Pigmentiphaga aceris: one gene and its partners. The protein of the gene in region 2 interacts with the protein of the main gene of each other region in a pairwise test. Links are inferred from orthologs where the notes say so. Each region holds a gene or a part of one and is shown on either strand. Other genes may lie near its edges. The genes, in order: FXN63_RS26115, ftsZ, zapD and rlmN.

The links.
Region 1: the proteins of ftsZ (region 2) and FXN63_RS26115 interact in binary tests that used the Escherichia coli proteins (3 or more experiments, as listed by UniProt). The link is inferred for Pigmentiphaga aceris from one-to-one orthologs.
Region 3: the proteins of ftsZ (region 2) and zapD interact in binary tests that used the Escherichia coli proteins (3 or more experiments, as listed by UniProt). The link is inferred for Pigmentiphaga aceris from one-to-one orthologs.
Region 4: the proteins of ftsZ (region 2) and rlmN interact in binary tests that used the Escherichia coli proteins (3 or more experiments, as listed by UniProt). The link is inferred for Pigmentiphaga aceris from one-to-one orthologs.

What each region holds. Positions count from the first base shown.
Region 1 is NZ_CP043046.1:6,038,753-6,046,218, forward strand. The notes cover bases 1,425-4,228. They hold FXN63_RS26115 (rod shape-determining protein), read right to left. Parts: upstream 3,447-4,228; coding sequence 2,403-3,446; downstream 1,425-2,402. Other genes in these bases: mreD (rod shape-determining protein MreD), read right to left, coding at 1,425-1,440; mreC (rod shape-determining protein MreC), read right to left, coding at 1,444-2,337; gatC (Asp-tRNA(Asn)/Glu-tRNA(Gln) amidotransferase subunit GatC), read left to right, coding at 3,730-4,038; gatA (Asp-tRNA(Asn)/Glu-tRNA(Gln) amidotransferase subunit GatA), read left to right, coding at 4,042-4,228. Outside these bases: mrdA (penicillin-binding protein 2), read right to left, coding at 1-803; more of mreD, read right to left, coding at 892-1,424; more of gatA, read left to right, coding at 4,229-5,568; Asp-tRNA(Asn)/Glu-tRNA(Gln) amidotransferase subunit GatB, read left to right, coding at 5,576-7,027; FXN63_RS26135 (helix-turn-helix domain-containing protein), read left to right, coding at 7,044-7,406. UniProt on the Escherichia coli protein: Forms membrane-associated dynamic filaments that are essential for cell shape determination. Acts by regulating cell wall synthesis and cell elongation, and thus cell shape.
Region 2 is NZ_CP043046.1:889,539-897,072, forward strand. What follows is about bases 2,098-4,969. They hold ftsZ (cell division protein FtsZ), read left to right. Parts: upstream 2,098-2,869; coding sequence 2,870-4,069; downstream 4,070-4,969. Other genes in these bases: ftsA (cell division protein FtsA), read left to right, coding at 2,098-2,594; FXN63_RS03690 (peroxiredoxin), read left to right, coding at 4,221-4,724. Also shown: FXN63_RS03670 (D-alanine--D-alanine ligase), read left to right, coding at 1-531; FXN63_RS03675 (cell division protein FtsQ/DivIB), read left to right, coding at 544-1,365; more of ftsA, read left to right, coding at 1,362-2,097; lpxC (UDP-3-O-acyl-N-acetylglucosamine deacetylase), read left to right, coding at 5,221-6,144; FXN63_RS03700 (hypothetical protein), read left to right, coding at 6,228-6,407; FXN63_RS03705 (DciA family protein), read right to left, coding at 6,604-7,164; FXN63_RS26990 (M23 family metallopeptidase), read left to right, coding at 7,346-7,534. UniProt on the Escherichia coli protein: Essential cell division protein that forms a contractile ring structure (Z ring) at the future cell division site. The regulation of the ring assembly controls the timing and the location of cell division.
Region 3 is NZ_CP043046.1:5,406,946-5,414,588, reverse strand. Bases 2,374-5,354 are described here. They hold zapD (cell division protein ZapD), read left to right. Parts: upstream 2,374-3,475; coding sequence 3,476-4,234; downstream 4,235-5,354. Other genes in these bases: FXN63_RS23305 (thiamine phosphate synthase), read right to left, coding at 4,731-5,354; yacG (DNA gyrase inhibitor YacG), read left to right, coding at 4,312-4,518; coaE (dephospho-CoA kinase), read left to right, coding at 2,727-3,335; FXN63_RS23325 (prepilin peptidase), read left to right, coding at 2,374-2,633. In the rest of the region: FXN63_RS23335 (putative bifunctional diguanylate cyclase/phosphodiesterase), read right to left, coding at 1-666; FXN63_RS23330 (copper resistance protein NlpE), read right to left, coding at 989-1,543; more of FXN63_RS23325, read left to right, coding at 1,761-2,373; more of FXN63_RS23305, read right to left, coding at 5,355-5,849; FXN63_RS23300 (ATP-binding protein), read right to left, coding at 5,852-6,775; bifunctional glutamate N-acetyltransferase/amino-acid acetyltransferase ArgJ, read right to left, coding at 6,964-7,643. UniProt on the Escherichia coli protein: Cell division factor that enhances FtsZ-ring assembly. Directly interacts with FtsZ and promotes bundling of FtsZ protofilaments, with a reduction in FtsZ GTPase activity.
Region 4 is NZ_CP043046.1:2,158,787-2,166,292, forward strand. What follows is about bases 1,786-4,629. They hold rlmN (dual-specificity RNA methyltransferase RlmN), read left to right. Parts: upstream 1,786-2,540; coding sequence 2,541-3,719; downstream 3,720-4,629. Other genes in these bases: ndk (nucleoside-diphosphate kinase), read left to right, coding at 1,918-2,343; FXN63_RS09160 (helix-turn-helix domain-containing protein), read left to right, coding at 3,716-4,629. Outside these bases: FXN63_RS09135 (MBL fold metallo-hydrolase), read left to right, coding at 1-485; FXN63_RS09140 (ArsR/SmtB family transcription factor), read left to right, coding at 475-849; FXN63_RS09145 (Bax inhibitor-1/YccA family protein), read right to left, coding at 928-1,629; more of FXN63_RS09160, read left to right, coding at 4,630-4,849; ispG (flavodoxin-dependent (E)-4-hydroxy-3-methylbut-2-enyl-diphosphate synthase), read left to right, coding at 4,978-6,291; hisS (histidine--tRNA ligase), read left to right, coding at 6,318-7,506.

The DNA of each region.
Region 1 (7,466 bases), 5.1 Mb from region 2 along the record:
CCACGGCGATCACCAAAGGCGGCTTCCACCAGCTTCTGCAGTTCGATGTCGATCGACAGCACCAGGTTGTCGCCGGTGACCGGCGGCTTGCGCGACAAGGTGCGCACGGCCCGGCCGCCTGCGGTGATTTCGACTTCTTCCACGCCGGTGGTGCCATGCAACTGGGCTTCGTAGGACTTCTCGATGCCTTCCTTGCCGATGTAATCGGTACCGCGATAGTTGGCGGCGTCTTCCGTCTCATCCAGGCGATTCTGGTCACGCTGCGAAATCCGGCCGATATAACCGATCACGTGGCCCGCCGATTCACCCATCGGATATTGGCGGAACAGGCGGGCACGGACATCGACACCGGGGAAACGGAAACGGTTGGCGGCAATCCGCGCCACTTCTTCATCCGACAGGCGACTGCGGATCGGCAGGCTCTCGAAGCGACGCGACTCTTCCATCAGCTTGCGGAAGCGGCGGCGGTCGCGCGCATCGATGGTGACCACATTGGACAGTTCGTCAATGGTCTTTTCCAGGTCAACGACCCGTGACGGCGTAATTTCCAGCGTGTAAGCGGAATAATTGCGCGCCAACAGCACGCCGTTGCGATCCAGGATCAGGCCCCGATGCGGCGGAATCGGCACGACCGATATGCGGTTTTGCTCGGCGCGTGCGGAATAGGCGTCGTGCTTGTAGACCTGCAGCCACCAGAAGCGGGTGCAGAGCACGCCGAAGCACGCGAACACCACCAGCATCGCGATCAACAGCCGCCCACGGAACCGCCGCATTTCGCGGTTCGAGTCCTTGATCTCGGTCATCGCCGTCCGGTCGCCAGCGTGAAAGCCGGGAACCACGACTGAGAGCGATATCTCTCGCGCACGGAATCTTGCATGCCGCGCCTGCTCCTCAGATCGGACGGGTGTCGTCGCGCTCGGGCGCACGACGTTGGGGGGCGAGCAGCAGGCGGTCGGCGATCGGCCACAACGCGGCAGCAACCACGCTGTCCAGCATCCAGCTCCAGCCCGGCCAAGTGCCCGACAGCGCCGCACGCACGCTGTAGACCACCAACTGGGTAACCAGCAGCAGCGGCAACACATGCAGGGCCTGGCCTATCGGCCCGAACCACTGAATACGCCGATGCAGCGCGATCGCAAAATAAGACAGCAGCGTGTAGGCAAGCGCGTGCTCGCCCAGCAGACGGGCCTGGTGCACGTCCATCAGCAGACCAAACAGGAAGGCCGCAAACATGCCGATCTTGCGCGGCTCGTGCACGCTCCAGAAGATCAGGCACAGCGCCAGCACGTCTGGCACCCCGGGCCACTGGCCCCAGGGCATCAGGTTGATCATCCAGGCGATGACAAGCGTCAACCAGATGAATCGTGGGTTGACGGGTAACAGCAGGGGCTGCGCGCCAAACAGGTGCGAGCGCGGGAGGGTTGAAGGTGCTTTAGGCATAGGTCAGGGACGCCGCGCCTGACGACGCCGCACTTCTTCGGCAGCGGGAAGTGCCGGTAGTTCCGACTGAACCGTCTGCAAGACCAAAAAATGCCGGTAACGGTCGAGTCGGGCTACCGGCTTGGCAAGAATTCGTGCAAAACCTGAAGAACCGTCACGCTCGACCGTATCGACCTTGCCCACCGGCAAGCCGGCGGGATAGATGCCATCCAGGCCACTCGTGACCAGGTCGTCGCCCACCTGCACGTCGATATCGGACGCCATGAAACGCAGGCCCAGGCGGCCCGGCGCTTCGTCGCCGAAGGCGACCGAACGCACGCCGTTACGCAGCACCTGCACCGGCACCATCTGGTCCCGGTCGGTCAGCAAGGCAACTTCGGACGTAAGCAGTGACACACGAACGACCTGACCGACCACGCCCCCGTCATCGATCAGGGGCATACCTGCGGCCAAGCCGTGTTGCGAGCCCTTGTCGACGATCAGCCGACGGCTGAATGCGTCACGGACTTCATATAGCACTTCAACCAGAACCGAGGGCACGCGAACGCGTGCGCTCGCACCGAGCATCCGGCGCAATTGCGCGTTTTCTTCGGCGAGTTGGGTGGCGCGCGTCGTGACTTGCGACATCTCGATGCGCTGGCGAGCCAGGTCGTCAGCTTCCCGCTGGAATTCGGTCTTGCTTTCAAAAAACACGGTGGTCTCGTTCCACATCGTGCCGGGCAGGAGCACGACGCGCTGGAACGGGTAAAGCGCCACGGCGACGGCCTGGCGCACCACATCGAGTGTCTGAAAACGTGCGTCGACGATCAAAAGCGCGATCGACAGCAGGGAAAAGAAGACCAGCCTCACCCAAACGTCGGGGCCCTGCTTGAAGAAGGACGGTGGGCTGTATTGCATGAAACTCCAGCATCGCGCCGTGGCCCTGGGCGGGCCGGCCGGCCCGTGACGGGACCGGCTGCGTCTTACTCGTTGGTGAAGATGGCGCCCAGTTTGTCCATGCGTTCGAGCGCTTCACCGCAACCACGGACCACGCAGGTGAGCGGGTCTTCGGCCACGATAACCGGCAAGCCGGTCTCTTCCTGCAGCAGACGGTCGAGGTCGCGCAGCAAGGCGCCACCGCCGGTCAGCATGATGCCCTTCTCGGTGATGTCCGCGCCGAGTTCCGGCGGGGTCTGTTCGAGCGCGATCTTGACGGCCGACACGATCTGGTTGAGCGGATCGGTTAGGGCTTCGAGAATTTCGTTGGACGACACGGTGAAGCTGCGCGGAATACCTTCCGACAGGTTGCGACCCTTGACTTCCATTTCCTTGACTTCGGAACCCGGGAACGCAGAACCGATTTCTTTCTTGATGGCTTCAGCGGTGGGTTCACCGATCAGCATGCCGTAGTTGCGACGAATGTAGTTGACGATGGCCTCGTCGAACTTGTCGCCGCCGACGCGCACGGAACCCTTGTAGACCATGCCGCCCAACGAGATGACGGCGACTTCAGTCGTACCGCCGCCGATGTCGACGACCATGGAGCCAGTCGCGTCGGATACCGACAGACCGGCACCGATGGCAGCGGCCATCGGTTCTTCAATCAGGAATACTTGGCTTGCACCGGCACCAAGTGCCGATTCGCGGATGGCGCGACGTTCTACCTGGGTAGAACCGCAGGGTACGCAAATGATGATGCGCGGGCTGGGCGCAAACAGGCTTTTCGGATGCACGATGCGAATGAACTGCTTCAGCATCTGTTCGGTCACCGTGAAATCGGCGATCACGCCGTCTTTCATGGGTCGAATCGCTTCGATGTTGCCGGGAACACGACCCAGCATCTGCTTGGCCTCGCGACCGACAGCCTGAATGGTCTTCTTGCCGCTGGGCCCACCTTCCGTGCGGATGGCGACGACCGAGGGCTCGTTCAACACGATGCCCTTGCTGCGAACATAGATCAGGGTGTTTGCTGTACCCAGATCGATCGCCAGGTCATTCGAAAAGTAACTACGCAGGAAACCGAACATGGGAATCTTTTGGTGAAGGGCTGGGTGCGGTGGAGGGCAGCGCGAGAAACGCAAAATCATAACTTATAATCGTCGGCAACTGCCGCGAAATCTGCTTCAAAACCCTGCGTATTGCGAGCTTCCACGCGGTTTGCCCCGTCATTTCGGCCCCAAAGGCCGCAGCCCCGGGCGCTATACGCAAATGCAACATTGTTTCTTTCGGCGGCCGGCGGCATCCCCGCCGCCATCCTTCCGGACCCCGAACGTTCACCGCGGACGTTCTTACCGATACTCCCCGACAGCCATGGCGCTTACCGAACAAGACGTGACGCGCATTGCGCGACTGGCCCGCCTCGATCTCGACGCCGGCCAGCGCGACCGTGTCCTGCAAGACCTGAACGGCATTTTTGGCCTGATCGAACAGCTTCAGGCGGTCGACACCACCGGCATCGCTCCGTTGGCCCACCCGCTGTCGGCAATCAATGAGGTCAGTCTGCGACTGCGCGACGACGTCGTGACCGAGGCACCTGATCAGGCTGCCCGCGACGCGTTGATCGCCAACGCACCGGCCCGACACGACGGCCTTTTCCTGGTGCCCAAGGTGATTGAATAAGCCATGACGACACACGCACTGCACAACGAATTTTCCGGCATTGCCGATCTGCGCGCCGCCCTGGCTGCCCGCAAGGTGTCGGCCGTCGAGCTGGCCCAAAGCGCACTTGCCGCCATCGAGTCGCAACAGGCGATCAATGCCTTCCTGCACGTCGATCCGGCCCTGACGCTGGCCCAGGCGCAAGCCGCCGACGCATTGATCGCCACAGGCAATGCCCCCGCGCTGGCCGGCATTCCGATCGCGCACAAGGACGTGTTCGTGACGCGCGGATGGCGCACCACGGCCGGCAGCAAGATCCTGGCTAATTATGTAAGCCCCTTCGATGCGACAGTTGTCGAGCGCCTGCAAGCCGCTGGCGCGGTGTCGCTGGGCAAGCTGAACTGCGACGAGTTCGCGATGGGTTCTTCCAATGAGAACTCTGCGTTCGGCGCGGTACTGAACCCCTGGGATACCAAGTCGGTTCCGGGCGGCTCGTCGGGCGGCTCGGCGGCAGCGGTTGCTGCGGGCCTGGCGCTGGGCACCACCGGCACCGATACCGGCGGCTCGATTCGCCAACCGGCGTCGCTGTGCGGTATTTCGGGCATCAAGCCGACCTACGGCAGCGTGTCGCGCTACGGCATGATCGCCTACGGTTCCAGCCTGGATCAGGCCGGCCCCTTCGCCCGCAGCGCGCGCGATCTGGTCGAACTGCTGGACCCGATGACCGGTTTCGACGCCAAGGACTCCACCAGCGCGGAACAATGCGGTGCGGAAGCCAACGCCGCTGGCCGTGTGCGTCGTGCCTTCGATGCGCACGCGCAGCCGGCTGACGCCGACCTGCCGCTGAAGGGCCTGCGCATCGGCTTGCCGCGCGAATTCTTCGGCGCGGGCCTGGCTGAAGACGTGTCTGCTGCCATTCACGCCGCCATTCGCCAGTTCGAAGCACTGGGTGCGACCGCCGTGGAAATCTCGCTGCCGCGTACCGAGTTGTCGATTCCGGCCTATTACGTGATTGCCCCGGCCGAAGCGTCGAGCAACCTGTCGCGTTACGACGGCGTGCGCTACGGCCATCGGGCTGCGGAATACACTGACGTCGACAGCATGATCAGCCGCTCGCGTGCCGAAGGTTTCGGTGCGGAAGTGCAAAAGCGCATTCTGGTAGGCAGCTACGTGCTGTCGCATGGTTATTACGACGCGTACTACCTGCAAGCCCAGAAGCTGCGCCGCCTGATCGCACAAGACTTCCAGCAAGCCTTCACGCAGTGCGACGTGATCGCCGGCCCCGTGTCGCCGACCGTGGCCTGGAACCTGGGCGAGAAGTCCAACGACTCGGTGGCCATGTATCTGGCCGACATCTACACCTTGAGCGGCAGCCTGGCTGGATTGCCCGGCATGTCGATTCCGTGCGGCTTTGGCGCAGGCCCGGTCAACGCGCAGCGCCCTGTGGGCCTGCAACTGATCGGCAACTATTTCGACGAGGGCCGTCTGCTTGCCATCGCCGACCGTTACCAGCAGGCGACCGACTGGCATACCCGCCGGCCGGCAAAGTGAGACAGCTATGAAATGGGAAGTCGTCATCGGCCTGGAAACGCATGTGCAGTTATCCACGGCGTCCAAGATTTTTTCCGGCAGCAGCACGCAATTCGGCGCTGAGCCCAACACGCAGGCCAACGCCGTGGATATGGCCTTGCCCGGCACGCTGCCGGTCATGAACCGCGGCGCGGTCGAGCGCGCCATTCGCCTGGGCCTGGGCGTGGGTGCACACATCGCCCCCGTGTCGGTGTTTGCACGCAAGAACTACTTCTACCCCGATTCGCCCAAGAACTACCAGATCAGCCAGTTCGAGATCCCGGTGGTGCAAGGCGGCAAGGTGAGTTTCTTTGTCGGCGACAAGGAAATGACGGTCAATCTGACGCGTGCCCACCTGGAAGAAGATGCGGGCAAGTCGGTGCACGAGAACGTCACCGGCCCGCACGGCGAACGCGCCAGCGGCATCGACCTGAATCGCGCCGGCACGCCGCTGCTGGAAGTCGTGACCGAACCTGAAATGCGCTCGGCTGACGAAGCCGTGGCCTATGCCAAGGCGCTGCACAGCCTGGTCGTGTGGCTGGGCGTGTGCGACGGCAACATGCAGGAAGGCTCGTTCCGTATCGACGCCAACGTGTCGGTGCGCCCGGAAGGCCAGAAGGAATTCGGTACCCGTACCGAAACCAAGAACGTCAATTCCTTCCGCTTCCTGGAACGCGCGATTCAGTATGAAATCCGTCGCCAGATCGAAGTGATCGAAGACGGCGGCAAGGTCATTCAGGAAACCCGCCTGTACGACCCGGACAAGGACGAAACCCGCAGCATGCGCACCAAGGAAGACGCGCATGACTACCGCTATTTCCCCGACCCCGACCTGCCGCCGCTGGCCATCAGCGAAGACTGGATCGAACGTGTTCGCGCAGACATGCCCGAACTGCCGGCCACCAAGCGCGCCCGTTTCGAAGCCGACTTCGGTATTTCGGCCTACGACGCGGCCCAGCTGACCAGCAGTCGCGCCACCGCCGAATACTTCGAAGCCGTGGTCGCCAAGCTGCCGGCAGGCCAGGCCAAGATCGCCGCGAACTGGGTGATGGGCGAAGTCGCTGCAGCGCTGAACCGCGACTCGCTGGCGATCGAACAAAGCCCGGTGAACGTGGCACAGCTGGCCGGTCTGTTGACTCGCATTGCCGATGGCACGATCTCGAACAAGATCGCGCGTGAAGTGTTCACGGCGCTGTGGTCGGGCGAGTTTGCCGATGCTGATGCCGTGATCGAAGCCAAGGGCTTGAAGCAGGTGAGCGACAGCGGTGCCATCGGCAAGCTGATCGACGAAGTGATGGAAGCCAATGCCGGCATCGTCGCGGAATTCCGCGCGGGCAAGGAAAAGGCCTTCAACTCGCTGGTAGGTCAGGTGATGAAGGCCGGTCGCGGCAAGGTGAATCCGCAGCAGGTGAATGATCTGCTGCGCGAGAAGCTGGGCTGATGACCGACCGATGAGCATGTCCGCCCGCATTGACGCCGTGATGCGCCAGCGGAACATCCGCAGCCAGAGCGAACTGGCGCGGGTGGCGGACGTGCCGCAGTCGACGGTCAACCGCATTCTGACGCGGGGCGACTCGTATTGCCCGGCGTGGGGGACGGTCAAGAAACTGGCCGATGCGCTGGGGGTGTCTGCGGTATGGCTGACCGACGGGGATGCATCGGCAAACCCTACGGCCCCTGCCATGCCCACCGATGCGCCGCTGGACGGCTGGCAGCTGGAAGCGCTGCGGATTCTGGGTGGCCTGGACGACGTGGATCGCCGCAAGGTGATGGGCGTGCTGCGACTGCTGGAGCGGCCAGGAAACAGCGGGCAACGGTGATGGTTGCCAGGTCGGCGACAGTGGTCAGCGCGTAAAAACAAAAGGCCGACAGAACTGATC
Region 2 (7,534 bases):
CCGCATGAAGGCTCGACGCTGGGCGTGGTCAAGGTCATTGCCGCCGAAGACGTGCGCGCCGGTTTCGCGCAGGCTGCCCAGTTCGAAGATGTGGTGCTGGCCGAGTCCTTCATCACCGGTCGTGAACTGACGGTCGCCATTCTGGGTACCGGCCGCAGCGCACATGCGCTGCCGGTGATCGAGATCGTGGCACCCGAAGGCAACTACGACTACCAGAACAAGTACTTCACCGACGACACGCAGTACATCTGCCCGGCCGAGTTGCCTGCAGACCTGACCGAGCGCATTCAAGCAGTGTGCGTGCAGGCCTACCGCGCGCTTGGCTGCGAAGGCTGGGGCCGCGCAGACGTGATGCTCGACGCCGACAATCAACCCTATCTGTTGGAAATCAATACCTCGCCCGGCATGACCGGGCATTCGCTGGTCCCGATGGCTGCACGCGCCGCCGGCATGAGTTACGAAGCGGTCTGCGTCGAGATCCTGCGCGGCGCGCGCTGCAAGGTGTCGGCGGCGCACCCGCTGCAAGCCTGAACCGGAGCTTATGTGTGGAACGACTCGCGCGCCCTGAACCTGCTGGCCAACACGATCTACGTGTTGGTGGTGTCTGCGTTCGGGCTGTCGACCGTGTACTGGCTGGTGCAACGGCCAGTATTCGCATTGCAGAGCATCGAACTGGATGGCGTGCAGACGCGCCTGCAGCACGTCACGCCCGCCGCCGTGCGGGCAGCCGTGGCCGGTCGGCTGGAAGGCAACTTCTTCACGGTCGATCTGGATCAGGCACGGCAAGTATTCGAATCGGTGCCCTGGGTTCGCCGGGCATCGGTGCGTCGCCAGTGGCCCAACGGGCTGGTGGTGCAAGTGGAAGAACAGCAGGCCATGAGCCTGTGGAACGAAAATCGGTTGCTCAATATCTATGGCGAGCCGTTCACGGCCAACCTGGGCGAAGCCGAGGACGGCGGCGATCTGCCGGCCTTGGCGGGGCCGGACGGCGCGGAACGGCTGGTTGCGCAGCGCTATGCAGAGCTGCGCAAATGGTTCGAGCCGCTCAAGGCCGAGCCGACGGTCGTGACCTTGAGCAATCGTTATGCATGGCAGGTCGAATTGTCGAACGGATTGACCGTCGACCTGGGGCGCGAGCCGAGCGCTCAGTTCGGAACCGATTCACTGCCGCTCGACGCGCGTGTGACGCGTCTGGTGCAGTCGCTGCCTGTGCTCGAAGCCAGGCTGGGACGCGGCATCGAACACGCCGACCTGCGCTATCCCAACGGCTTTGCCGTTCGCGCTGTGCCGCCACCTGCTCCGCCGCCTCGCGCGGGTGCACGGCCGCAGTCTTCAAATCAGCAAGCTCCTAAGAAACCACAATGACACGAGAAACCAAGGACCTGATCGTCGCGCTGGACATCGGCACCAGCAAGGTGGTCGCCGTCGTCGCCGAGATGCTGCCCGAAGGCCGGTTTGAAGTGCTCGGTCTGGGCCAGCACGAATCACGCGGCATGCGCAAAGGGGTGGTGGTCAACATCGAGACCACCGTCAATTCCATTCAGCGTGCGCTTGAAGAAGCCGAACTGATGGCCGACTGCAAGATCCGCGATGTCTTCACCGGCATTGCGGGCAGTCACATCCGCAGCTTCAACTCCAGCGGCATGGTCGCGATCAAGGACAAGGAAGTCACGGCGACCGATGTCGCGCGGGTGATCGAGACGGCCAAGGCGGTCAACATTCCGACCGACCAGCAAGTGCTGCACGTGCTGACGCAAGAGTTCATCGTCGACGGCCAGGAAGATATCCGCGAGCCGATCGGCATGAGCGGCATTCGCCTGGAAGTGCGTGTGCACATCGTCACCGGTGCGGTCAGCGCGGCGCAGAACATCGTCAAGTGCGTGCGTCGTTGCGGCCTGGAAGTGCAGGATCTGATCCTGCAACCGCTGGCCTCCAGTCTGGCCTGCCTGACTGCCGACGAAAAAGAATTGGGCGTGGCGCTGGTCGATATCGGTGGCGGTACTACGGATATTGCCATTTTCACCGGTGGTGCAATCCGCCACACTGCAGTCATCCCGATCGCTGGCGATCAGATCACGGGCGACGTGGCGGCGGCACTGCGCACACCGACTCCCGATGCGGAAGAAATCAAGCTGCGATATGGCGTGGCCAAGCAAGTGTTGGCAAGCCCTGATGAACGCATTGAAGTGCCGGGTCTGGGTGACCGTGGTCCGCGTCAGTTGTCGCGTCAGGCACTGGGTGCCGTGATCGAGCCGCGCGTTGAAGAACTGCTGACTTTTGTGCAGCAGGTGATTCGCGAATCGGGCTACGACGAACTGTTGTCATCGGGCATCGTGCTGACCGGCGGGACCTCGCAGATGCCCGGCATTGTCGAGCTGGCGGAAGACATCTTTTTGAAGCCGGTTCGCCTTGGCGGACCGGAGTACGACGGCAGCCTGGCGGACGTGGTGCGCAGCCCGCGCTTCTCGACCGTGATGGGCTTGTTGGCAGAAGCGCGCATGCAACGCATGCGTGGTCGTAGAGTTGCTCAGCAGACCGGCAATTTCAAGAGCGTGTTCGCACGCATGAAAGAGTGGTTCCTGGGGAATTTCTAACACTTTATTTATGACAAGAACCCGCCTTGAACGCGCAGTAATTGGCAGTATTGCTGTCCACTGTAATTAGTCGTGCGTCTGGCAGTTGCCCAGTACCAAAAAACGATCGTCACCTATTAAAATTTATCGCTGGCGGAGACCAGAGTGAAGCAGAGAAGATGAAACGTGAAGCGTGAACCTGCTGGCAGGTATCACGGCCGGCCCACCCCGGATCACTTTTCACCTTTCACGTTTTCTGCGCACCCACTCTCCGCCCGCAACCCAGGAGGCACAACATGAACTTTGAAATGCTAGAAACCGACACCAAGAGCACGGTCATCAAGGTCGTGGGCGTGGGCGGCGCGGGTGGCAATGCAGTTGCACACATGATCGGTCGTGGCGTGCAAGGCGTGGATTTCATCTGCGCCAACACTGATGCACAAGCGCTGTCGCGCACCGGCGCGCCGGTCCAGATCCAGCTCGGCAAGTCGGGCTTGGGCGCGGGTGCCAAGCCGGCTCAGGGCCAAGCCGCTGCTGAAAGCGCACGCGATCAACTCCGTGAAGCGCTGCAAGGCGCCAACATGGTCTTCATCACTGCCGGCATGGGCGGTGGTACCGGCACCGGCGCAGGCCCGGTCGTCGCTGAAATCGCCAAGGAACTCGGCATCCTCACGGTTGCTGTGGTCACCAAGCCTTTCGGCTTCGAAGGCAGCAAGCGCATGCGCATGGCCGAAGAAGGTATCGAGGCGCTGTCGCAGCACGTGCACTCGCTGATCGTCGTGCTGAACGAAAAGCTGTATGACGTGATGGGCGAAGACGCGACGCAAGACGAGTGCTTCAAGAACGCCGATGACGTGCTCAACAACGCTTGCGCAGGTATTGCCGAAATCATCAACGTCGACGGCAACGTCAACGTCGACTTCGAAGACGTCAAGACCATCATGAGCGAGCAAGGCAAGGCGATGATGGGCACCGCGCTCGCATCCGGCGTCGACCGTGCACGTGTGGCGGCCGAAGAAGCCATCGCCTGCCCGCTGCTGGAAGGCATCGATCTGAACGGCGCGCGCGGCGTGCTGGTCAACATCACTGCCAGCCGTTCGCTGAAGATGCGCGAAACGCGCGAGATCATGGACACCATCCGCGGTTATGCAGCGGAAGAAGCAACCGTGATCTTCGGCGTGGCCTACGACGAAGCCATGGGTGAAAACCTGCGCGTGACCGTCGTGGCAACCGGCCTGGGCCGTGCCAAGGCCAAACCGCAACTGGTGCAAAGCGCCATGCCGCAACTGCGCACGGGTACCGACAACATGTCGGTTCACCTGGGCGGTGGCGGCGGTGGTGGTGGCAACGTTGGCGGTTCGCCCAACTACCACGACTACGACACGCCGACGGTGTTCCGCAATCCGCGCGACGCTGTGCAACGTGTCCAGGCGCTGGAAAGCTCGGGCATGGAACACCTCGACATCCCGGCCTTCCTGCGCAAGCAAGCCGACTGATTCTTGGTCAAGGCCACGACCTGGCAGCCCGTTGATCTTGACGGGCTGTTTCCGCCACGGCGGACAGGCATCGATTGTCTGAGGTACTCATTTTTTTCAACGCGCGCCTGACACCAGTCTGGCGCGCGTTGTCATTTTCAGGAGCAGATGCATGACGATCAAGATTGGCGACAACGTTCCCGACGCAACCCTCACCGAATTCATTCCGGTCGAGACCGAAGGCTGCGCGCTCGGCCCCAACGCCTTCCAGGTGGCAGACCTGGTGCGCGGCAAAAAGATCGCCGTGTTTGCCGTGCCGGGTGCCTTCACGCCGACCTGCTCGGCCAAGCACTTGCCGGGTTACGTGCAGCAGATCGATGCATTCCGCGCCAAGGGCGTGGACGAAGTCTGGTGCGTGTCGGTCAACGACGCATTCGTGATGGGTGCCTGGGCCAAGGAACAGGGCGCACAGGGCAAGGTCCGTCTGTTGGCAGACGGTTCGGGCATCTGGACGCGCGCACTGGGTCTGGAACTGGACTTGAACGCACGTGGCATGGGCACCCGTTCGCAGCGTTATTCGATGGTGCTGGAAGATGGCAAGGTGACCCAGCTGAACGTGGAAGCAGCAGGCAAGTTCGAAGTCAGCGACGCCGATACGTTGTTGGCGCAGGTCTGAGCTTGCATGGGTCTGGTCAGGGGATGACCGGACCTGGCAGGACTTGGGTCAAGACCATCGCAAGTCACACGGGCCTGGATCGATCAGGCCCGTGTTGTCCTGGTGACACGATGCAGGGTCAAGCATGACGCGGCATCGACCGCGCCTATCGGTGCCATCGCGTAAAACCATTGGCCCGACTGTGACAGCGACGCTACAATGCTTGATTGCTGCTCAGGCAACCATTGTTTGGCGCAAGCTCGGTATTCCCGAAGCCTGTCGCCGGTTTTCGCGGCGCTTTGTCGGTCGCGATCACCCGATCTAACAATTGCCTAACATCTTGTGGCTAAGCTCACGAGACCACGTGCAGCATCAGCGGTAAAAACAAAGGTCAGCGTCGAGATGCGTTCGCACTAGCGTTTGCATCACGGCCAGCACCAAAGCAGGCGGCAAGTCCTGCAAAAAAATACGCTTCCTTGAACTACGCTTGTCTTCAAGCGCTCTGTGACGACGATACATGCTGCGCCAACGCACGATTAAAAGCATCACCCGTACGACCGGTGTCGGACTGCATTCAGGACGACGGGTCGAGCTTACGCTGCGCCCGGCGGCACCCAATACGGGCATCGTGTTTCATCGTGTCGATCTTGAGCAGCCCGTGGACATTCCGGCAGATGCGCTTGAGATCGGCGACACCCGTCTGGCGTCGGTCTTGCAGCGTGGCAAGGTGCGCGTATCGACCGTCGAACATCTGATGTCTGCGTGCGCGGGGTTGGGCATCGACAATCTGCATGTCGACCTGACGGCCGAAGAAGTGCCGATCATGGACGGCAGTGCCAGCACCTTCGTGTTCCTGATCCAATCGGCAGGCATTGAAGAACAGCCGGTCGCCAAGCGTTTCATCAAGGTCTTGAAGACCGTTGAAGTCCGTGAAGGCGAGGGCGCAGCTGCCAAGTGGGCGCGTCTTGAGCCGCATGACGGCTTTGCCTTGGCGTTCTCCATCGATTTCCGTCACCCGGCCATCGATGCCACCGCCAACTTTGCCGAGATCGATTTCGCTCAGCATTCCTATTCGCGTGAAATTGCACGTGCGCGCACCTTCGGCTTCGTGCAAGACGTCGAAACCTTGCGTGCTGCGGGTCTGGCGCGCGGCGGCAGCTATGACAACGCCATCGTGCTGGATGAATACCGGGTGCTGAACGCGGAAGGTCTGCGCTACGACGACGAGTTCGTCAAACACAAGATTCTGGATGCCATCGGTGACCTGTACCTGATCGGCAGCCCGCTGATCTCGCGTTATGTGGCGCACAAGTCTGGGCACGGCATGAACAACCAACTGGTGCGCGCCTTGTTGGCCCGCCAGGATGCCTGGGAATACGTCACCTTCGATTCGGAGGCCGCCGCACCGCGTGCCTTCCATCAGGAATGGGCGCTCGCTTGAGCGTCGGCTTCCACCCCTTGTGTGTTCATCGTCTGTGCGCTGATCGCGGGCACAGACACTGCGCGCGCCTGGGCTGCTGAACGATGGTCGTTGCTCGCCTGATCGTCGTATTGCTTGCACTGGCCATCGCGCTTTGTGTGGGCCTGGGTTTCATCACCGGCAACCGGGCGCACTACGACCGCGCCTGGCGCTTCGCCAAGTTTGGCTTGGCCGCGCTTGTCATCTTCTTCGCGGTGCTGATCGTCAGTGAGTTGATGCGCTAGGGCGTATCGGCATTGGCAACGGCCGCCAGCAGCGGTTCAAATCAGTCGCAGTTCAAATCAGCCACCACCTAAGGTCGGCAACAAGCCTGTCTGGCATGCCCTGGACGCTGATTCGCCGTCCTTGATCTATGGGCGTGCCAATTGAAAACGCGCTTACCGTCGAGCGTTTACCACCCTGTTTTACGCCGCTCGTCGTTCACGTTTCACGCCTGCGTGCCACCAAACGGGCCACGGCCTGCGCCAGCGGACCATCGCTGATCTTGTCCTGCAGATCCGCGAAAGCCTGTATGCCAGGAGAGCCGATCTGGTTTGGCCGGCCTACCGGATTGGGGGCTACGACCCCGCCCAATGGGCGCGATAACGTTGCTTGGACACGTACCGCGATCCCATTAACCTGCCATCCACGCTTTTCCAGACTGCTTGCGATGCGCGGGGCCAATTGTCTGAGTTTTGCCGAATGCGCGGCAGCCGGCACACCGATGGTCAATTGCCCGTCTTCGAAACGCAGGACGTGACACGACGACTGCAGCGCGGCAGGCAATGCCGCGCGCAGATGTTGTTCCAGGTCCATGTGCTGGTGGGCAGTGGCCAGCAAACCGGCAGTACGACCGTCATGACGCAGCCATGCTAATGCGGCAGTCTTGGTGGCAGGATCCTGCGGTGCCTTTTGGCCTTTCCGTGGGTGTTTGTACAGCGGACGCATTGTCTGTCTGGTTCCAGAGCTTCGGTGGAGCACCTCTGTCTTGCAGATAATCATAGTGCACGCGCGTGATGCGCTCAGGCCAGGCCCCGCAATCGGTACGGTTGCCGGGCACGGCTGTGCAATCCGCCGGGCCGTCCGGGCTGGCTTGCGTCGGGCCGTGTGCTTGATGCTCTCGGTCAGTGCGCTATCAATCGGCGCGCTATCAGTTGGTGCGCTATCAATCAGCACCCCTGCATTGGCTGGCCCTCCCGCGGTGGGCGGGCCGATGATGACGGCTGCACAACTCAGTTATGAACGCGAACGGCTGGAGGGCCTGGCCCGCCGAAATGCGCCCGTGCGGGTGTTGGACATCAAGCAAGGTTTCGAGGCGGCTGCGCGCCCTGCTCTTGGTGCCAGCCCAGGACCGGTAATAACCGTGATGCCG
Region 3 (7,643 bases), 4.5 Mb from region 2 along the record:
CACCAGAATCGCCAGCCAGCCCGCATCGATGCCGTTCTTGCTGGAAATCGCCATGCAGACGCTGTTGGCCGGGAAGCGGGCGGCGGCCATGCCTGCGTAGTGCATGCCGACAATCCCGATACCCATGACGATGGCCGCCAGAATACGCAGCAGCCCCACGTAAGGTGTGCCCGAGCGCAGCCGGAAGCTGATCGTCAAGGCCGCGCCCGAGGCACCAACGGCAATCAGCAGTGACAGCGCAAACCAGGCAGGGTCGTAGTCGATGCCGGGTGACATGCGCATGGCGGCCATGCCCAGATAGTGCATGGATGCCACGCCACCGCCCATCAGCAGCGCGCCGCCAGCCAGGCGCGTCCAGGGCAGGGTGGTGCGTGTCACCAGGAACAGGGCCAGCGCAGAGGCGGCCACCGCAATGGCCAGGGACGCTGCCGTCATGGGCAGGTCGTAGCCAATCGCGATCGGCAACTCGAACGCCAGCATGCCGATGAAGTGCATCGACCAGATGCCCAGGCCCATGGCGAATGCGCCGCCCGCCAGCCAGCTGTGCGCGGAGCGACCGTCAGACGCCCGGACGCGTTCCGTCATGTCGAGCGCGGTGTAAGCCGCCAGTATTGCTACCAGCAACGAGACAACGACGAGGGGCGGAGAATAAGTGCCTTGCAGCATGGGAAGTCGCGAGAGGGCGAGTCGTCAGGAAAAGCGCTACAAGTATGGCGCAACGAACAAGATACGGGATGTGACACAGGGTGGATGCAGCGGTGTCGCGTCAGCGCTACAGCTGGTTTTCGTCCTGCATCTGGCAGGTGTGAGGCACGTGCTCGATGGGGATGGACAGCCCCGCGTGTGGAGGCTGTCTTTCAAGCGGCTGGCTTGCGCTTATTTGCTTGAGCTTGCTTGCCCCACTTTACCAAGTGGGTTCGAACTCCAACCGTCGGAATTCGTCAAAAGATCGCTGCTGCAAACGAGTCGACGCAGCAGCGCTCCGCATTTACTTGCGCAGTTCGGGGATCAGATCGGCTTCGGGCAACTGCGTCAGCGTGTAGTTCAGGCTGGACGTAATCGGTCGGCCGGCCAGGTCAAGCAGGCGCAACTGGCTGGTGGAGGTGAACTCGTACAGGCCACCTTCGTTGGCGTCGCCGATCAAACGCAACTGACGGCCACGCTCGCCGCTGCGTTCCCAGGTGCCGCGAGCGGTAAAGCTCAGGTCTTTGCCGCTGGGGGTGCCAAAGTAGACACGGCGCAAGCGCCAGGTCTGGTCGGGCAGCAAGGTCAGGGTGACACGTTGTCCGGCGCAATCCGCGCAGGGCAGCACGCCACGGAAGCTTTGTGCTTCGCTGATGCCGGGGGCGGCGGGGAAGGCATTGTCGGCACGGGCTTCCGGCGGTGCGGGGGTGTCGCGCGACGCATCGGAAGACAGGTTTTGCCTGCTTTCCGGCAACGGAATGCTGCACGCGCTTAGCAAGGCAGCGCCAGCGATGGCGAGGACCGGCAGCGCGCGGCGCAGCGGGGCGGACAAGGAGGAAAGTTGGGGTAGGGCAGACATGAATAGCTCCGACGCCAGGGTGGTGGCGATCAAGTAAGCAGTCTAACTGAGAGGGCACCCGCCCAAGTGTCTTGTATACGTATATTCACGTTCTGCCCTCGATGTCCTGCGCGTCGTGCCGCTGACCTGATTGGCGCGTTAATCTCGCGCGATGACATCGCCTGACACGTTCGCCACCTTTGCCGCCCATCCCTGGCTGTTTCCTCTGTTCGCTGTATTGCTCGGGCTGCTGATCGGCAGCTTTCTGAATGTGGTGATCGTCCGCCTGCCGCGCATGATGACGCGCGACTGGGCGGCGCAATGCAAGGCCTGGCAGGAAGCCGAGGCGGTACAAGCGCTGGAAAAGGTCGAAGCGCTCCCCACCACTGAACGAACCGTGCCGGCTGTACCGGAGGCCCCCGAGCCACCCCCCGAGCGTTTCGATCTCGCCTGGCCACCGTCCCACTGCCCGCAATGCAGCCACCGCCTGCGCTGGCATGAAAATCTGCCGGTCATCGGCTGGCTGCGCCTGAAAGGCCGATGTGCCCACTGCGCGAATGCCATCCCCTGGCACTATCCGGCTGTCGAGGCGCTGACCGCACTGCTGTTTGCCATCTGCGCCTGGCAGTATGGCCCGAGCGTGGCGGCGGTAGCGGCCATGGGGCTGTGCGCCGCGCTGGTGGCCCTGGCCTTCATCGATGCGCAGACCTCGCTGCTGCCCGACGACATCACCCTGCCACTGCTGTGGGCCGGGCTGTTGCTTAATATAAGTGGCATGTTCGCGCCGCTTGCCGATGCTGTGCTTGGCGCGGCGCTGGGTTACGGCGTGTTATGGGTTATCTTTCAGGCGTTCCGGCTGGCGACGGACAAGGAAGGCATGGGCTTTGGTGACTTCAAGCTGCTGGCGGCGCTGGGCGCCTGGCTTGGCTGGCGGGCACTGCCGGAAATCCTGTTGTTTTCCTCGGTGGCCGGCGTGCTGGTCGGTGGGGCATTGTTGATCACTGGTCGTGCGCAGCGCGGCGATCCGCTGCCCTTTGGTCCTTATCTGGCAATGGCCGGTCTTGCTTGTTTGCTGCTCCGGCAAAACGGTGTGGGTTTGCTCGGTTTCTAGCCCGGCCTGCAAACGTCGGCGGGCTGGACCGGACGCGAGTGCGCGCGCTTACTGCACAATGTCGGTTTCGCGCATTTAATTCACCTTTAAAACATGCTCAAAATCGGTTTGACCGGTGGTATCGGCTCGGGCAAGACCCGTGTGGCCGATCTGCTTGAAGCGCGTGGCGCAGCGATTATCGATTCCGATGCGATCGCGCACGCGCTCACCGCGCCGGGCGGCGCAGGCATTGCCCCGCTGCGCGCTGCTTTCGGTGACGAGATGATCGACGCCCAAGGCGCACTCGACCGTGCGCGGATGCGCGAGCTGGTGTTCCGTGACCGGGCCGCCAAGTCTCGGCTGGAAGCGATCCTGCACCCGATGATCCGCACACATATCGATGCGGCTGCCGCCGAGTCCATTGGCCTGTACCAGGTCTTCGTGGTGCCGCTGCTGGTTGAGTCAGGCCAATGGGCCGGTCGGGTCGACCGCGTCTGTGTGGTCGACTGCGATGAAGAAACCCAGATTCGCCGGGTGCAGTCCCGCAGCGGCCTGACGCGTGATGCGGTGGAACGCATCATGTTGGTGCAGGCAATGCGCGACGAGCGCCTGGGTGCGGCCGATGACGTCATCGTCAATGACGGTGCCACGACTGCCGACGAGCTGGAAGCACGCGTCGAGACGCTGCACGCGCGCTGGCGTGAATTGTCATCCTTGGCCTGACGCGCTACTGTGTTCTTCCGAACTCGCCACGCGTTTTTCTTCCTCGGTAGCGTATTGAGACGGTACGAACGGAATCCGCTTGCGGCTTGCTCGTCGGCAACCGCGTGGGTACATCATGCATTCGACCCGGACGGGCAAACGTGATTCTTTACGACTACCCATTCAATGAGCGGATTCGCACGCTGCTTAGGCTTGAAGACCTGTTCGAGAAGCTGTTTTTCTTCATCGGGCGCGGCGATGCACGTGAGCATCACGTTGCACTGACGCTGCTTTTTGACATTCTGGATGTGACTGCGCGTGCCGACGTGCGCAGTGATCTTGCCCAGGATCTGGAGAAGCAACGCCAGTCGCTGGCCGGTTTGCGCGAACACCCCGGTGTCGATCAGGATCTGCTGGCGACCATGCTGGGCCACATCGAGCAGGCGATTGCCGCCTTGACCGTGGCCACCGGCAAACCGGGTCAGGCTTTGCGCGATCACGACTGGTTGAACAGCATTCGCAGCCGCCTGGCGATCCCGGGCGGCGTCTGTGAATTCGACCTGCCGTCGTACCATGCGTGGCGTCACAAACCGGCGGAACTTCGCGAGAAGGATTTCATCGAATGGACATCGTCCTTGTTGCCGTTGCGTCATGGCCTGGCGATTGCGCTGAAATTGCTGCGTGAATCCGGCCAACGGGTCGATGCATTGGCGCAACAAGGTAACTTTCGTCGTCCGCTGGACGGCAAGGGCTACTTGTTGATGCGGGTGTATATCGACCCGCAGTTGGGCGTGTTTCCCGAGATCAGCGCCAACAAGTACATGGCGTCCATCCGATTTTTCAGCCAGGACGGCGCGATGCGCCCGCAGCCGGTGTCGCACGACGTGCCATTCCAGTTCGCCCTGTGCGCGAACCCCTGAATATTGCAGGAAGCGGTGTTGCGTTCACCTCGTAGCGCGACGCCGAGGTCTGCCCCCACCCAGGAACTGTTGCCGCAATGCCCAAAGTGAAATGCCCCACCTGTTCGCGTCCGGTCGAATGGGGCCCGGATAGCCCGTATCGACCGTTCTGCTCGGAACGCTGCAAGAAGATCGATCTGGGCGCATGGGCCGCCGAGAAGTTCTCGATTCCTGGCGCACCGCTGGAAAACGATGGATTGAGCGGTGACGCGCCCGACAAGCTGGATACGTACAAGCTGCAGTGAGGCTTCGATGGGCTGCTTTGATGTACAGCCTCGATAGACCGCTGCAATAGACGTGTCGCGTCGGTTGGCGGCATGACTGCCACAGGCAATTCTTTTCCGACGCTGTCTGAAAAAAACGGGGCTCAGGTTTTTGACCTGAGCCCCGTTTCACATCTGGATATTCAGCGCTGACCTGATCGACCCGCGCTTACCCAGCCTCTTGTTCGTTCCGTTTATTCGTCCCACACCCCACGAATCGCCGCAATCCCATGCGCGCCGTGACCAATCGCGGTCGCCAGTGTGTCCGGCCCTTGTCCGCCCAGCGCAAATACCGGCAAGCCCGCCTGGAGATTGAGCGCGGCAAATTGCTGCCAGCCCAGCGGTGCCCGGTCGGTATGCGAGGGCGTGGGCAGCACATTGCCCAGTGCCACGAAGTCTGCATCCAGCTTGCGCGCATTGGCCAGGTCATGTGCGGCATGAACCGAGACGCCCACCCAGCTTCCGGGGGCGATGTCGGGGCGGGGGCCACTGGCATCGCTGGCGCGCAGGTGCACGCCGTCGGCCTCGTTCCACCAGGCGGCCGGGTGCACGCTGTTGACCAGCACACGGCCACCGGCTGCGTGGGTGCGTTCGATCACATCACGCAATACCGCCAGCAGCGACGGCGCATTCGGGCCTTCGGGCCAGCCCGGTTCGCGGAATTGCACCAGGCGCAGACCACGTGCCAGCGCGGAATCCAGCTTGTGCATGAAGGCTGACAGATTGTCGGGGTTGTCGATGCCGGTGATGCCGTAGATATCCGGCACCTGCAGCCAGCGCATGGGCGGCAAGGTGGCGGGCAGCAGGGGGCCAACCGGCGGCGACAAGGTCAGGCCCAGGCCTTCCTCGACCGACAGCGCCGTGGCAGCCACGTGTGCCTCGGGCGAGGCATCGGGTGCCAGCGCCGCAATGCGTGCTTCGCGCGCGTTCACTGCAGCGGTAATGGCCGAGGTTTCGGCACGCCAGGCCTGTACCCACTGCACGTCCTGCGATTCCAGGCCGCGCGGCTCGCCATGCCAGCCGGTCACCCGGCAGAAGTGCAGGCGCACGGTCGCGTGCGGGTACGTGTGTTCGTGCGTCACCCAGGTGGTGGCCGCAGTCACGTCGATGCCAAGCTCTTCTTTCAGTTCACGTGCCAGGGCTTGCAGCACGGTTTCACCGGGTTCGAGCTTGCCGCCGGGCAGTTCCCACCAACCGGCGTAGGCCTTGCCTTCCGGGCGCTGGCCCAGCAGCACGCTGCCGTCGGCGCGCAGCAGCACGCCTGCCGCCACTTCCATTACCTTTCGCACTTCCTGGCCCGCTTGCAGGTTCATGATCAATAGTCCGCCACAGGATTAACGGTCACGTGCCCGGCCGGCAATGCGTCGCCTGCCGCAGCCTGGCGCGCTGCCCAGTCCTTGGCAAATTGCCATGCCACCCGACCCGAGCGCGAACCGCGTTCAATGGTCCACTGCAAGGCGGCGTGGCGCGCGGCGCTGATCGATGCGTCCGGCACACCCAGGTCACGCAGCCAGTGTTCGACGATGTCCAGATAGTCGTCTTGCTTGAATGGGTAGAACGACAGCCACAGGCCGAAGCGCTCCGACAGCGAGATCTTTTCCTCAACCGTTTCGCCAGGATGGATTTCGCCATCGGTCTGGTGCTTGGTCGACAGGTTTTCGCTCATGTACTCCGGCATCAGATGACGTCGGTTCGAGGTCGCGTAGATCAGCACGTTGTCGGTCGATGCGGCAATCGAGCCGTCCAGCACCGACTTCAATGCCTTGTAGCCGGCTTCGCCTTCCTCGAACGACAGGTCGTCGCAGAACACCACGAAGCGTTCCGGGCGGGGCGCCACCTGATCGACGATTTCCTGAAGGTCGGACAAGTCACCCTTGTCGACTTCGATCAGGCGCAGACCTGCCGGGGCGTGCGCCGCCAGCATGGCCTTCACCAGCGAGCTTTTGCCGGTGCCACGGGCACCGGTCATCAAGACGTTGTTGGCCGGACGACCCGCGAGGAACTGGCGGGTGTTGCGGTCAATGATTTCCTTCTGGCGATCGATGTGTTGCAGGTCATCGAGCTCGATGCGCGCAATGTGCTGCACCGGCTCCAACCAGCCTTGATTCCCGCGCCGACGCCAGCGAAACGCGTGCGCCGTCCAGTCGATCGGCGGCGGAGCCGGCGGCAGCCAGGCTTCCAGCTGGGCCAGCACACGTTCGGCGCGGCCGACCAGACGGATCAGGTCGGCGGCGGGCAGGGTCGGTTCGGGGGTGCTCACATCGTCTCCAGGCAGGTGTTTTGCGGCCGAGGTTCCACGGCCGGTTTCTACGAGCAGTGTTTTAAAAACCGGCTTTCAGGGCCGGTTTGAACGCGGCGCTTGCGAGCCGCCTATGAGGTCGATTGCAAGGCTGGTTTTAGACCAGTCTTGAAACCAGCGTCAGATTTTTATGAGCGGTAATCAGCGTTGATGCTGACGTACTCATGCGAGAAGTCGCAGGTGTAGACCGTGTCGGTCACGTTGCCACGACCCAGATCGATGCGCACCAGGATTTCTGGTTGCTTCATCACGCGCTGGCCGTCGGCTTCCTGGTAGTCGGGGTTGCGGCCACCGTTCTTGGCCACCCAGACGTCGTCCAGCCACATGTTCACGCCGCCCACGTCCAGGTCAGCAATGCCGGCGTAGCCGATGGCCGCCAGAATGCGGCCCAGATTTGGGTCCGAGGCGAAGAAAGCGGTTTTCACCAGTGGCGAGTGGCCGATGGCGTATGCCACCTTCAGCGCTTCTTCCGTGCTGCCAGCGCCTTCCACTTTCACCGTGATGAACTTGGTCGCGCCTTCGGCATCACGCACGATCAGTTGTGCCAGTTCGGCAGCAACGTCAACCAGCGCCTGGCGCAGTGCCGCGAAATCGGCGTGCGCGCGGTCGTTCACCTGCAGGCCGCTCTTGCCGGTGGCCGCGATGATGAAGGAATCGTTGGTCGAGGTATCGCCGTCGATGGTGATGCGGTTGAACGAGTTGTCGGCCACTTCACGGGCCAGTTCCTTCAGCAGCGCCGGGGCAATGCCCGCATCGGTGCCCAGGAAGCCCAGCATGGTCGCCATGTTCGGGCGGATCATGCCCGCGC
Region 4 (7,506 bases), 1.3 Mb from region 2 along the record:
GGGATACGTACAAGATCGGCCACTTGCAGGCGCGTGTGATGCATACGCCCGGTCATACGCCGGCCTGCACGACGCACCTTGTCGGCGATGCAGCGTTGGTGGGCGATACGCTGTTCATGCCCGACTACGGCACGGCCCGCTGCGATTTTCCTGGCGGCGATGCACGCGCTTTATATCGGTCTATTCAGCAGATTCTTGCCTTGCCGGACGAGACGCGTCTGTTTCTTTGTCATGACTACAAAACCGAGGGCCGGGAGGGTGTCTGTGGCCAGACGACTGTCGGTGCCCAGCGTGCCGCGAATATCCATGTCAGCGGGGCGGCCGATGAGGAGAGCTTTGTGCGTATGCGCCAGGCCCGCGACGCAACCCTGGGCCAGCCCCGCCTGATCCTGCCGTCGGTGCAAGTCAATATGCGGGCAGGGCGCATGCCGCCGCCGGAGTCCAATGGGGTGCGTTATCTGAAGGTGCCGATCGATGTCTTCTGAGATAACCGTGGATACGCCGCAGGTGGGCCTGTTGGTCAAGGCGCCATCTGCCGCGATGCCGCTGGACGTGATGCGGCAGCGTGCCGACGAGGCAGTGGCCCTGCTCAGGTCGGTGGGCAGCACCAACCGGCTGATGATTCTCTGCCAGCTGGTCGAGGAAGAGCGTTCCGTGAGTCAACTGGTTGACGCGCTGGGGCAGTCGCAAAGCGTGGTTTCGCAGCATCTGGCGGTGTTGCGCCGCGAGGCGATGGTAGTGGGGCGTCGCGATGGGCAGTCCATTCACTACCGGATTGCCGATGATCGCGTCCGCGTGTTGATGCAGACATTGTTCCAGTTGTTCTGCCATCCCGACGACAAGGTCTGAGATCAGGCGACACAAAAAAAGCGGACCCCGAAGGGCCCGCTTTTTTTCCGTCAGGCCTTGCGGCCCAGGTTTCTATCCTTACTCGCGATCGCCGCTGGTGATGCCAAGAATGGCCAACAGGCTGGAGAAAACGTTGTACAGCGACAGGTATACGCCCAGCGTCGCCGACACGTAGTTGGTTTCGCTGCCGTTCTTCACGCGCTGCAGATCGACCAGGATGAAGGCCGAGAAGATACCGACTGCCAGCACCGAGATGGTCAGGGTGAGCGCCGGAATCTGCAGGAAGATATTGCCCACGGCAGCGACCATCAGCATGATCGCGCCGATGAACAAGAACTTGTTCATGTTCGACAGGTCACGCTTGATGGTGCTCGACAGCACAGCCATCGTGCCGAAGACTGCTGCGGTGCCGCCGAAGGCGAGCGTGATCAGCGACGCGCCGTTGGACATGCCCAGCACGAAGCCGAGCATGCGCGACAGCATGATGCCCATGAAGAACGTAAACGCCAGCAGCAGGCCTACACCGACTGCGCTTTCCCGATTCTTTTCGATCAGGAACATCATGCCGAAAGCGCCCACCAGGAACACGATGGAGCTTAAGCCCGGACTGGCACCCATGATCTGGGCGATACCGGTGTTCAATCCGACAACCGCGCCGAGCACGGTGGGGATCATGGAAATTGCGAGCAGCCAATATGTATTGCGCAGTACACGATTTTGTACCGCGACCTGCCGGCTTTCACCGGCGGTGCTGACAGATGCCGTGCGGAACTCGTTCATGGAGACCGACTCCTATTGTTTTGTGGCGTTGTCAAAAGTTGCCCCCGCGAGGATGGCATGAGGTTCAGACCCCAAGTATGCATCAGGGTTCCCGTGTGTGCCTAACGGCGTATCTGCCTGCATCGGCCTGTGATCGCCCTTTTTGTCCGGTCGAAAGCGGAACCCTCCCGTTGCGCGATGGCGAATCATGCGTCGGTGTCTGCCTTGCGAAACGACAGCGTGATACAATTTAGGGTTGAGGTAATCCCGAAGCGTAAACTAGAAGTACTTGTTTTTATTGGAGTTTTTATGGCAATTGAACGCACCCTGTCGATCATCAAGCCTGATGCCGTTGCAAAGAACGTTATCGGCCAGATCGTTACCCGTTTCGAGTCGGCTGGCCTGAAGGTCGTTGCTGCTCGTCTGACCCAGCTGTCGCGTGCCGACGCTGAGCGTTTCTACGCTGTGCACTCGGCTCGTCCTTTCTTCAAGGACCTGGTTGAGTTCATGATCTCGGGCCCGGTGTTCGTGCAAGCGCTGGAAGGCGAAGGCGCAATCCTGAAGAACCGCGACCTGATGGGCGCGACCGATCCGAAGAAGGCTGACAAGGGCACCATCCGCGCCGACTTCGCTGACAGCATCGACGCCAACGCCGTTCACGGCTCGGACGCGCCGGAAACCGCTGCTGTCGAGATCGCGTTCTTCTTCCCGGAAATCAACGTCTACTCGCGTTGATCCAGGGAGAGGCTGACGCCTCTCGTTCGACCTGCCGGGACCCGGTCGGCGCATGCCGCCGGGTCTTTGTGCAAGATCGAAAAAGTGTTTGAAGCAACTGTTCGACGCAAGTGCTCGACGCAAGTTGTGTAGAAGTACGTGTTTTGAAAAACCGCTGCGAAGCCTGCAGCACCTCCCAACCGATCAAGGAGAACGCCATGGAGAGGACAGAAACGGGGACGTCCCCGGCGCCGCTCGATACGCGCATCAACCTGCTCGGCATGGATGGTGCGGCACTCGGCGCATTGGTGGCATCGTGGGGCGACAAGCCCTTCCGTGCCAAACAGCTGCAGCGCTGGATTCATCAGCGCGGCGCTGGCGATTTCGAGGTCATGACCGACCTCGCGAAGTCTTTCCGCGCCACCCTGGCCGAGCGTTGCGACATACGCAGCCCCGGTGTGATCGCGGACCATCTTTCTGCCGACGGCACGCGCAAGTGGTTGCTTGACGTCGGTCGTGGCAATGCGATCGAAACCGTGTTCATTCCGGAAGACGATCGCGGCACGCTGTGCATTTCCACCCAGGCCGGCTGTACCGTGGCCTGCCCGTTCTGCTCGACCGGCTACCAGGGTTTCAATCGCAACCTGGGTGTGGACGAGATCATCGGGCAGCTGTGGTGGGCCAAGCGCACGCTGGAAGCCGCGCGCGCCGACATGCCCCCGCGTGCGGCCGATGCCGATCCGCGTGTGATCAGCAACGTCGTGATGATGGGCATGGGCGAACCCCTGCTCAATTACGACGCCACGGTCAGTGCACTGAAGCTGATGCTTGACGACAATGCCTATGGCCTGTCGCGCAGGCGTGTCACGCTGTCCACGTCAGGCGTGGTGCCGATGATGGACCGCCTGTCACAGGACTGCCCAGTGGCCCTGGCGGTGTCGCTGCACGCGCCGAATGACGCGCTGCGCGACGAGTTGGTGCCGCTGAACAAGAAGTACCCGTTGCGCGAGCTGATTGCCGCATGCCAGCGTTATCTGGAATATGCGCCGCGTGACTTCATCACCTTTGAATACATCATGCTGGATGGCATCAACGATGCCGACCAGCATGCGGACGAATTGATCGACATCGCACGGCAGGTCTCGTGCAAGTTCAACCTTATTCCGTACAACCCGTTCCCGCAGTCAGGGCTCAAGCGCTCTTCGTCGGCACGTATCAAGGTATTTGCGCAACGTCTGATCGACGCAGGTATCGTTACGACTGTACGCAAGACGCGCGGCGATGACATCGATGCGGCCTGTGGACAGCTTGCCGGCGAGGTGCAGGATCGCACTCGCCTGAAGGCCCGGCAGGAAATGAACAGCAAGTTCGGACGGATCGTAGAGGTTCATGGATGACGTACCCCGGTGACAACGCGACTGCGCCTGGCGCAGCCGATGCATTTTCGTCTGTTGGTCACGCCTTGCGCGAATTGCGCACGCAGCGTGGCTGGTCGATCTTCGACGTATCGGCGCGCCTGAAGTTTGCGCCGCGCCAGATCGAAGCGCTCGAAAACGAAGAATGGAGCGAACTGCCGCGCGGCTCCTCGTTGCGTGGTTTCTTGCGCAATTACGCGCGCTTGCTTGAAATCGATCCCGAACCGCTGCTGACGGCAGTGGAAGGTCCGGCCCATGCTGCTGCCGCGCCGCGTGTGACCGATGCCGTTGCCAGTGCGGTGGCTGCCGTGTCGTCGGCGGTGCCGGTGTCCTCATCGCGTCGTCGGTCCACGATCGGCCAGCAGCGCCGCCGTGGTGTTGGCGTCTTCAGCATCGTGCTGGTGCTGATCGCTGCGGGCGCTGCTTACGCCGTGGTGCAGGAGCGTCTGCCCGAGCAATGGCGCATTGCGCGCATGCTGCGTAACGACAATGGCAATGCGATCACGCCGCCTGCCACGATTTCCGGCGCACCCGGCACTATTTCGAGCAATGCCCCGATTGCAGCGGCAAATCAGCCCGAAGTGCGCGTACCGCATCCGCTTGAGCCTGCTCCTGCGGCCAATGGCTCAGCAACGCCGTCGTCTTCGTCGGGTACCAGCACGACTACCACGACTACCACGGTGATTCCGCCGTTGAGTCCGACGGCCAATACGTCGTTGACGCCAGCTGCGCCCACACCGGCACCCGGTGCGATCACGCCGCCGGCAACCACGCCTGCACCGACCGCAGCACTGGTTACGCCGCCGGCTGCGACGCCTGCCAGCCCGGCAGCAACTGCTGCGGCAACAGCTGCGCCGCGCGCGGCAGCACCGGCTGGCAGTTCGCCCCTGGTCTTGCGTGTGGTCAACGACAGCTGGGTTGAACTCAAGGCAACCAACGGCACGCTGGTGTCGAAGGTGTTGCCGGCCGGTAGCGAGCACAGCTTCGATGTGGTGCCGCCCGGACGCCTGGTTGTCGGCAATGCCGGTGGTGCCACGGTGTCCTGGCAGGGCAAGCCGATGGACGTGCGCAGCGCACAGCGTGACAACGTGGCGCGTCTGACCTTGCAGTGAAGCAATGGCGTGCTGGAATGGAGTTTTTGACGCTGGGCCGCGCCAAGTCAAAAAAGCGCCCCGTTGGGGGCGTGGCGCGGTAAGCGTGGAAACTTTTCTTCCGGTGGTGAACTTGCATGGATGAGCGGATGAGTACGGAGTCGACCGAATCTACGACGCAGACTGGCTCGTGTCCCGAGCCGCTTCCTTTTCCGGTTGGCCCTGATTTCCGTCGTGTGACGCGACAGGTTGCAGTGCGCTGGGGCAACCGCACGGTCATGATCGGCGGCGATGCCCCGGTTGCCGTGCAGTCGATGACCAACACCGACACAGTCGATGCCATCGCCACGGCCATCCAGGTCAAGGAGTTGTCCTTGGCTGGGTCGGAAATGGTCCGCATCACTGTCAACACGCCGGAAGCTGCCCGTGAAGTGGCAGCCATCCGCGAACAGCTTGACCGCATGGGTGTGGATACGCCGCTGATCGGCGACTTCCACTACAACGGCCACAAGCTGCTGACCCAATACCCGGATTGCGCGCAAGCCTTGTCCAAGTACCGGATCAACCCCGGCAACATGGGCAATGGCAAGCGTCGCGACGACAATTTTGCGCAGATGATCGAAGTCGCCTGCCGCCACGACAAGCCAGTTCGCATCGGCGTGAACTGGGGCAGCCTTGACCAAGACCTGCTGGCGCGCAAGATGGATGAAAACAGCCAGCGCTCGAAGCCGTGGACCGCGCAGGCGGTGATGCGCGACGTGCTGGTGCTGTCTGCCGTGGAAAACGCGCAGCGTGCCGAACAGCTTGGCCTGCCTGGCAACCGCATCGTGTTGTCGTGCAAGGTAAGCCACGTACAGGACTTGGTCTCGGTGTATCGCGACCTGTCGCAACGCTGTGACTATCCCCTGCACCTGGGGCTTACCGAAGCCGGCATGGGCAGCAAGGGCATCGTGGCATCGACCGCGGGCCTGGCGCTGCTGCTGCAAGGCGGCATCGGCGACACTATTCGCATTTCGCTTACCCCCGAACCGGGTGGTGACCGTGCGAAGGAAGTTGTCGTCGGTCAGGAAATTCTGCAAAGCCTGGGCCTGCGCGCCTTCGCACCTGTGGTGGTGGCTTGCCCGGGTTGCGGTCGTACCAGCAGCACGGTCTTCCAGGAATTGGCGTCCAGCATCCAGGAATTCCTGCGCGCACAGATGCCGGTCTGGCGCTTGAAGTACCCGGGCGTCGAAAGCATGAACGTCGCGGTCATGGGCTGTGTGGTCAACGGTCCGGGCGAGAGCAAACATGCCGACATCGGCATCAGTTTGCCCGGCACTGGCGAGACCCCGATTGCACCGGTGTTCGTCGACGGCCAGCGTGTGGTCACGCTGAAGGGCGACAACATCGCCGAGACTTTCCAGGGCATGGTGGAAAGCTACGTGCAGCGCCGTTATGGTGCTGCGGAAACGGTGGATGCCTGAACGGCCCGCCGCACAACGATAAAAAGATGGCAGAAAACTTTCAAAAGCTCACCGCGATTCGCGGTATGAACGACTTGCTCCCCGCCGATTCGGCTCGTTGGGAGCGCCTGGAACGCCTGGCCCGCGACTGGCTGCGCAGCTACGGTTATCGCAATATCCGCACCCCGGTGCTGGAGTTCACGCGTCTGTTCACGCGCGGCATCGGCGAAGTCACCGACATCGTCGAAAAAGAGATGTACAGCTTCACCGATTCGCTCAATGGCGACTTGCTGGCCATGCGTCCCGAGTTCACCGCAGGCACCGTGCGTGCCGCGATCGAACACAATTTGCTGTATGACCGTCCGCAGCGTCTGTTCTCGATGGGACCGGTGTTCCGTCACGAGCGTCCGCAGCGCGGTCGTTATCGCCAGTTCCACCAGATCAGTGTCGAAGCCATGGGTTTTGCGGGTCCTGATGTGGACGCCGAACTGATCGTGATGCTGGCGCGTCTGTGGCAGATTCTTGGCCTGACCGACATCCGTCTGGAACTGAACTCCCTGGGTGCGTCTGAAGAGCGCGCAGCGCATCGCGACGCCTTGATCGCCTATCTGGAAGGTTTCAAAGACCAGCTGGACGAAGACGGCAAGCGCCGCATGTACACCAACCCGCTGCGCGTGCTGGATACCAAGAATCCGGCCCTGCAAGAGATGGCCAACGGCGCACCGCGCCTGCTGGACTTCCTGGGTGCCGAATCGCTGGCGCACTTCGAAGGCGTAAAGCAACGCCTGGACGATGCCGGCATTGCCTACACCATCAACCCGCGCCTGGTGCGTGGCTTGGACTACTACAACCTGACCGTGTTCGAGTGGGTGACCGATCGCCTGGGCGCGCAAGGTACGGTTTGCGGCGGCGGTCGCTACGACGGCCTGATCGGTCTGCTGGGCGGCAAGCCTGCACCCGCAGTCGGCTTTGCCATCGGCATGGAACGCCTGCTTGATCTCTGGTCGCAAGGTGATGCAGCGGAAGCGGAACCTGAGTGCGACGTCTATGTCGTACACCAGGGCGATGCGGCGGCGCGTCGTGCTCAACGCATCGGCGAACAATTGCGCGACGCTGGGTTGGATGTGATCGTCCACGCCGGCAGCGCCAGCTTCAAGTCGCAGATGAAGCGCGCCGACGGCAGTGGTGCCGAGATCGCCGTCATTCTCGGTGACGACGAACTTGCTGCCGGCGAAG